Eleftheria terrae: one gene and its partner. The protein of the gene in region 2 interacts with the protein of the main gene of each other region in a pairwise test. Links are inferred from orthologs where the notes say so. Each region holds a gene or a part of one and is shown on either strand. Other genes may lie near its edges.

What was found.
Region 1: the proteins of N7L95_RS16970 (region 2) and N7L95_RS02295 interact in binary tests that used the Escherichia coli proteins (3 or more experiments, as listed by UniProt). The link is inferred for Eleftheria terrae from one-to-one orthologs.

What each region holds. Positions count from the first base shown.
Region 1 is NZ_CP106951.1:438,725-442,241, forward strand. Bases 83-3,289 are described here. They hold N7L95_RS02295 ([protein-PII] uridylyltransferase), read right to left. Parts: upstream 2,908-3,289; coding sequence 283-2,907; downstream 83-282. Other genes in these bases: def (peptide deformylase), read left to right, coding at 83-219; map (type I methionyl aminopeptidase), read right to left, coding at 2,921-3,289. In the rest of the region: more of def, read left to right, coding at 1-82; more of map, read right to left, coding at 3,290-3,517.
Region 2 is NZ_CP106951.1:3,831,627-3,834,904, reverse strand. What follows is about bases 243-3,210. They hold N7L95_RS16970 (P-II family nitrogen regulator), read right to left. Parts: upstream 1,912-3,210; coding sequence 1,573-1,911; downstream 243-1,572. Other genes in these bases: N7L95_RS16965 (YifB family Mg chelatase-like AAA ATPase), read left to right, coding at 2,343-3,210; N7L95_RS16975 (ammonium transporter), read right to left, coding at 243-1,542. Also shown: more of N7L95_RS16975, read right to left, coding at 166-242; more of N7L95_RS16965, read left to right, coding at 3,211-3,278. UniProt on the Escherichia coli protein: Involved in the regulation of nitrogen metabolism. Regulates the activity of its targets by protein-protein interaction in response to the nitrogen status of the cell.

The DNA of each region.
Region 1 (3,517 bases), 3.4 Mb from region 2 along the record:
CGCGGGGTGGTGCCGCGCCCTGCACGCATCCGCTACAGCGGCTTCGACGTTCGCGGCCAACGCATCGAGCGTGAGGCCGAAGGCTTCCACGCCCGGGTGGTGCAGCACGAGTGCGATCACCTGCAGGGCGTGCTCTACCCGATGCGCGTGCGCGACTTCAGCCGCTTCGGCTTCACCTCGGTGCTGTTTCCCGAACTGGACGCCGCGAGCGACGACTGAGTCGCCAGGCGGGGAGGGCGCGCGCTGCGCCGTGCGTTCCTGCTGCCGGCGCGGCCGCGGGCCTCACGGCCCCAGCACGTCGAGCAGGTCCGACTCCATCTCCAGCTGCACCTTGCTCTGCTGCAGCGCCGGCCCGTCGATCAGGAAGGTGTCTTCCACCCGTTCGCCCAGGGTGGTGACCTTGGCCAGCTGCAGGTTGACGCCGTACTTGGCCAGCACCCGTGCAATGGAATAAAGCAGGCCTGAGCGGTCGCTGGCCGACACGCTCAGCAGCCAGCGCTGGGCCCGTTCGTCCGGCCGCAGCATGACGCGCGGCTTGACCGGGAAGGACTTGACCCGGCGCGACAGCCGGCCCCGGCTGGGCTCGGGCAACGGGCCCGAATTGACCAGGGCCAGGCCCAGCTGGTTCTCCACCAGCGAGATCAGGTCGCGGTAGTGGTGGTCCAGGCTGGGCGAGATCACCTGGAAGGTGTCCAGCGCATAGCCGGTCTTGGTGGTGTGGACCTTGGCATCCAGGATGCTGAAGCCGGCGCTGTCGAAATAGCCGCAGATGCGGGCGAACAGGTCGGCCTGGTCGGGCGCGTACACCAGCACCTGGAGTCCTTCGCCCACCGGCGACAGGCGGGCCCGCACCACCGGCTTGTCGGTGGCCACGTAGCGCCACAGCGAGCGGCTGTGCCAGGCGATGTCGCCGGCATCGTGGCGGGCGAAATAGCTCAGCTCCAGCGTCTTCCACAGCGCTTCCTGCGTGCCGGGCAAGAGCGAATACAGGTTGAGCGTGTGCAGGGCTTCCTGCTTGCGCGCTTCGATCTCAGTGTCGAGGTTCGGCTTGCCGCCGCCCAGCGCCCGCAGCGTCAGCCGGTACAGGTCTTCCAGCAGCTTGCCTTTCCAGGCGTTCCAGACCTTGGGGCTGGTGCCACGGATGTCGGCCACCGTGAGCAGGTACAGCGCGGTCAGGCAGCGCTCGTCGCCCACCGTCTGCACGAAGGACTGGATCACGTCAGGATCGCTCAGGTCTTCCTTCTGGGCGATGCGCGACATGGTGAGGTGGTGCTTCACCAGGAATTCGATCAGCCGCGCATGGTCCTTCGGGATCTGGTGGTCGCGGCAGAAGCGCCTCACCTCCTCGGCGCCGAGGTCGGAATGGTCGCCGCCACGGCCCTTGGCCACGTCGTGGAAGAGCGCCGCCACCCACAGCACATAGGGCTGCTCGAACTGCGCCGCCAGCTGGGAGCAGAACGGGTACTCATGCGCATGCTCGGGCACGAAGAAGCGCCGCACGTTGCGCAGCACCATCAGGATGTGCTGGTCCACGGTGTAGACATGGAACAGGTCGTGCTGCATGCGCCCGACGATGCGGCGGAACACCCACAGGTAGCGGCCCAGCACGCTGGTCTGGTTCATCAGCCGGAAGGCATGCGTCTGGCCCTGCGGCTCCTTCAGGATCTGCAGGAAGGTCTGGCGGTTCACCGGGTCGCGGCGGAACTCGCTGTCCATCAGCTCGCGGGCGTTGTACAGCGCCCGCAGCGTGCGGGCCGACAGGCCCTTCACGCCCGGCGTCTGCTGGTAGAGCAGGAAGGTGCGCAGGATGGCGTGGCGGTCGCGCTCGTACAGGTCGTCGCTGGCCACCTCGAGCATGCCGGCGCGGTCGAAGAACTCGGCGTCGATCGGGCGCATCGGCTCGTCCTGCGAGCCGCTGATGCGCTCCTCGATGTTGAGCATCAGGATCTGGTTCAGCTGGGCCACCGCCTTGGCGGCCCAGTAGTAGCGGTGCATCAGCGCTTCCGAGGCGCGCCGCGCCCGCGTGGCCTGGAAGCCGAAGGTCTCGGCCACCGAGGTCTGCAGGTCGAACACCAGCCGGTCCTCGCGGCGGCCGGCCACCAGGTGCAGCCGGGCACGGATCAGCTTGAGCATGCCCTCGTTGCGCTGCAGCTGCTTGACCTCGAAGGAGGTCACCAGCCCGCGGGCGGCCAGCTCCGCCCAGGTCTTGCCCAGGCCGGCGGCGCGTGCGACCCACAGCACCACCTGCAGGTCGCGCAGGCCGCCCGGGCTTTCCTTGCAGTTGGGCTCCAGCGAGTAGGGCGTGTCCTCGTACTTCTGATGGCGCTGGCGCATCTCCAGCGTCTTGGCGCGCAGGAAGGCCGGTGCGTCCAGCTGCCGTTCATAGGCCCGGCGGAAGTGCTGGTACAGCGCCTTGGAGCCGCACAGGAAGCGCGATTCGAGCAGCGCCGTCTGCACCGTCACGTCGCGCTCGGCTTCCTCCAGGCATTCGCTCACGCTGCGCACGCTGGAGCCGATCTCCAGCCCGATGTCCCAGCAGGCGGTGATGAATCCCTCGATGCTGGACTTCAGCGCGGCATTCGCATCGTGCTGCAGCGAGGTGTCGTCCGGCAGCAGCACCAGCACGTCCACGTCGGAGTACGGGAACAGCTCGCCCCGCCCATAGCCGCCCACTGCGACCAGCGCCGCGCCGCGCGGCAGGAAGGCATGCTGCCAGAGGCCGTCGAGCGTCTCGTCGACATGCCGGGTCAGGCTCTTGAGCAGGCGACGCGCGGCCGCGGCGCTGGGCCGGGCCTGGCGGAACACGTCCAGGATGTCGGCCTTGCCCTTGCGGAAGCGGGCTCGCAGGTCGGTCACGTCGCCCGGCGCAACGGCCGGGGCCATGGGCTCACGGGGCTGGGCCGTCATGCCGGGCGGGCGATCAGGTCGCGGTGGCGGTGACGAAGTCGGGCAGCGGCGGGTAGCCTTCGGACAAGGTGAGCACCTCGTAGCCGGTTTCGGTGACCAGCACCGTGTGCTCCCACTGCGCCGATAGCGAGCGGTCCTTGGTGACGATGGTCCAGCCGTCCGGCATCTCGCGGATGTGGCGCTTGCCGGCGTTGATCATCGGCTCGATCGTGAAGATCATGCCCGGCTTCAGTTCTTCCAGCGTGCCGGCGCGGCCGTAGTGCAGCACTTGCGGCTCCTCGTGGAAGCGCTGGCCGATGCCGTGGCCGCAGAACTCGTGCACCACCGAGAAGCCGGCGTTCTCGGCGAAGGTCTGGATGGTGTTGCCAATGTCGCCCAGGCGGGTGCCGGGCTTGACCTTGACGATGCCTCGCCACATCGCCTCGTAGGTCACCTGGCACAGGCGCTTGGCGAGGATGGAGCCCTCGCCGACCACGAACATGCGGCTGGTGTCGCCGTGCCAGCCGTCCTTGATGACGGTGACATCGATATTGACGATGTCACCGCTCTTCAGCGGCCGGTCGTTCGGGATGCCGTGGCAGATCTGGTGGTTGATGGAGGTGCAGATCGA
Region 2 (3,278 bases):
CTCTCGGGCTGTTCGAGTGGGTGTCGGGCAGACGATTCTAGGCAAATGGGGACGCCGCCGCCTTGACGCAAGAGGGGGACGTTGCGCAAGAAAAGAAAAAGGGCCTCCGCATCGCGGAGGCCCGGGCTGCATGCACCGTCCGCCCCTGCTGCGGGGCGGGGCATGTCACTTGTGATATGCAGTTTCGCCGTGCGAGGTGATGTCCAGCCCTTCGCGTTCGGCTTCCTCGGTGACACGCAGGCCGATCAGCAGGTCGACCGCCTTGTAGGCGACCACCGAGACGATGGCCGACCAGGCGATGGTGATCAGCACGCCCTTGGCCTGCACGAACAACTGGTGGGCGATCGAGAAGTCGGCGGCGCCGGTGCCGCCGAGGCTCGGCGAGGTGAACACGCCGGTGAGCAGCGCACCCACGATGCCGCCCAGGCCGTGCACGCCGAAGACATCCAGCGCGTCGTCGGCGCCCAGCATGCGCTTCAGGCCGTTCACGCCCCACAGGCAGACCACCCCCGCCAGCAGGCCCAGCACGATGGCGCCCATCGGGCCCACGGTGCCGCAGGCCGGCGTGATGGCCACCAGGCCGGCCACCGCGCCGGAGGCGGCACCCAGCATCGAGGCCTTGCCCTTGGCGAGCGATTCGCCGCCGATCCAGGACAGGGTGGCTGCGGCGGTGGCGAACAGCGTGTTGATCAGGGCCAGCGCGGCGCCCGAGTTGGCTTCCAGGTTGGAGCCGGCATTGAAGCCGAACCAGCCCACCCACAGCAGCGAGGCACCGACCATCGTCAGCGTCAGCGAATGCGGCGGCATCGCCTCCTTGCCGTAGCCGATGCGCTTGCCCACCAGGTAGGCGCCCATCAGGCCGGCGATGCCGGCATTGATGTGCACCACCGTGCCGCCGGCGAAGTCGATCGCGCCGTCCTTGAACAGGTAGCCTTCGGTGAACCACACCATGTGCGCGATCGGCAGGTAGCTGAAGGTGAACCACAGCACCGAGAACAGCAACACCGCCGAGAACTTGATGCGCTCGGCGAAGGAGCCGACGATCAGGCCGCAGGTGATGGCAGCGAAGGTGGACTGGAAGGCGATGAAGACGTACTCGGGAATCTGCACGCCCTTGGTGAAGGTGTCAGCCAGCGAGTCCTTGGTGACGCCGCTGAGGAACAGCTTGTCGAAGGTACCGATGAATTCGCCACCGCCGCCGAAGGCCAGCGTGTAGCCGTAGACCGCCCACAGCACGACGATCAGCGCGAACACCACGAACACCTGCATCAGCACCGACAGCATGTTCTTGGCCCGCACCAGGCCGCCGTAGAACAGCGCCAGGCCGGGGATGGTCATCAGGATGACCAGCAGCGTGGAGGTGAGCATCCACGCGACGTCGCCCTTGTTCACGGTAGAGGCGGCGGCAGGGACCGCAGCAGCGGCCGCCGAGGCGGCGTCCAGCACGGCGGCGGGCGCCGAGGCCGCTTCCTGCGCCACGGCCAGGTCGGCCAGGCCGAGGCCGGCGACGCCGAGCGCCAGAAGGGTGGAGAGTTTCTTCATCATGGATGTCTCACTCGCACGTTGGTCAACTCAGAGAGCGTCCTTGCCGGTTTCGCCGGTGCGGATGCGAACCACCTGCTCAAGGGTGGAGACGAAGATCTTCCCGTCGCCGATCTTGCCGGTGCGGGCCGCGGACTCGACCGCTTCGATGACCTGCTCGACCACGGCGTCGTCAACGGCCGCCTCGATCTTCACCTTGGGCAGGAAATCGACCACGTACTCGGCACCGCGGTACAGCTCGGTGTGGCCCTTCTGCCGGCCGAAGCCCTTCACTTCGGTCACCGTGATGCCCTGAACACCAATGTTGCTCAGGGCCTCACGCACTTCATCAAGCTTGAACGGCTTGACGATGGCGGTCACCATCTTCATGGGTTGCTCCTTGTGTCTAGAAAGTCAGGCGGCGTCTTCAGCGCCCTAGCGATGCGCTCGGGACCCTGAAGTGCACGATCTGTGCCATGACCTCCTGCAGTGCATGTGCCCCAGAAAGGCGCTGTATCGGCGGGTAACCACCGGCGAACTGCACCGGGAGTGTGCTTCGCAGGCGGGCGCACCAAATACGAGCGCGTCCCGGCCGCGGCCGCAGCGCCCCTTGCCGGCTGCGTCGCTGCGCCAGGCCCGCCGGATCCTGCGCGGGGCGGCGCCATGGGGCCGGGCAAAGGCACGCGCCGCTCGGCAAGCGGCGCCAGGAAGCCCGCGCCTCCACCGGGGGCGGGCGACCCCGCGGCGGCACACCCCCGCGAGAATCGCCGCAGCGCCAAGGGGCGCTCAGAACAACGAACCCGAAGCGGGAGGGCTCCTGGATGTCGCTTGCCGTCATACGCAGCCGTGCGCTGGCCGGGCTGTCGGCGCCCGAGGTCACGGTGGAAGTGCACCTGGCCAACGGGCTCCCCAGCTTCACCCTGGTGGGGCTGGCCGACACCGAGGTCAAGGAAGCCCGGGAACGGGTGCGGGCGGCCCTGCTCAACAGCGGGCTGGCCTTCCCCCACAACAAGCGCATCACGGTCAACCTGGCACCGGCCGACCTGCCCAAGGAATCTGGCCGCTTCGACCTGCCGATCGCCCTCGGCATCCTGGCCGCCAGCGGCCAGCTCGACGCCTCTCGCCTTGCCGCGCACGAGTTTGCCGGCGAGCTGTCGCTTGCCGGTGACCTGCGACCGGTGCGTGGCGCGCTGGCCATGTGCCTGGCGCTGCAACGCGCCGGCATGCCGCGTGCGATGGTGCTGCCGCAGGACAGCGCCCGCGAGGCAGCGCTGGTGCAACAGGCCGAGGTGTGGGGCGCCCGGCACCTGCTGGACGTGGTGCAGGCCATGCTGCCCCACCACGGCAGCGACGCCGGGAGCGACCCGGAGTCGCCCGGTTGGCAGCGCGTGTCGGAGGCGCCGCCTCCGGCCCGACCGCTGTATCCCGACCTGCGGGACGTGAAGGGTCAGGCACTCGCGAAGCGGGCGCTGGAGATTGCCGCCGCCGGCGGCCACAGTTTGCTGCTGGTCGGCGCCCCGGGCACCGGCAAGTCGATGCTGGCGCAACGCTTCGCCGGGCTGCTGCCGCCGCTGGACACCGAGGCGGCGCTGGAATCGGCCGCGGTGCTCAGCCTGGCTGGCGGCTTCGATCCACAACGCTGGCGGCAGCGGCCGTTCCGCGCGCCGCACCACAGCGTCTCCTCGGCTGCGCTGGTGGGTGGCGGCTCGCCGCCGCGGCCGGGCGAGATCTCGTTGGCCCACCATGGCGTGCTGTTC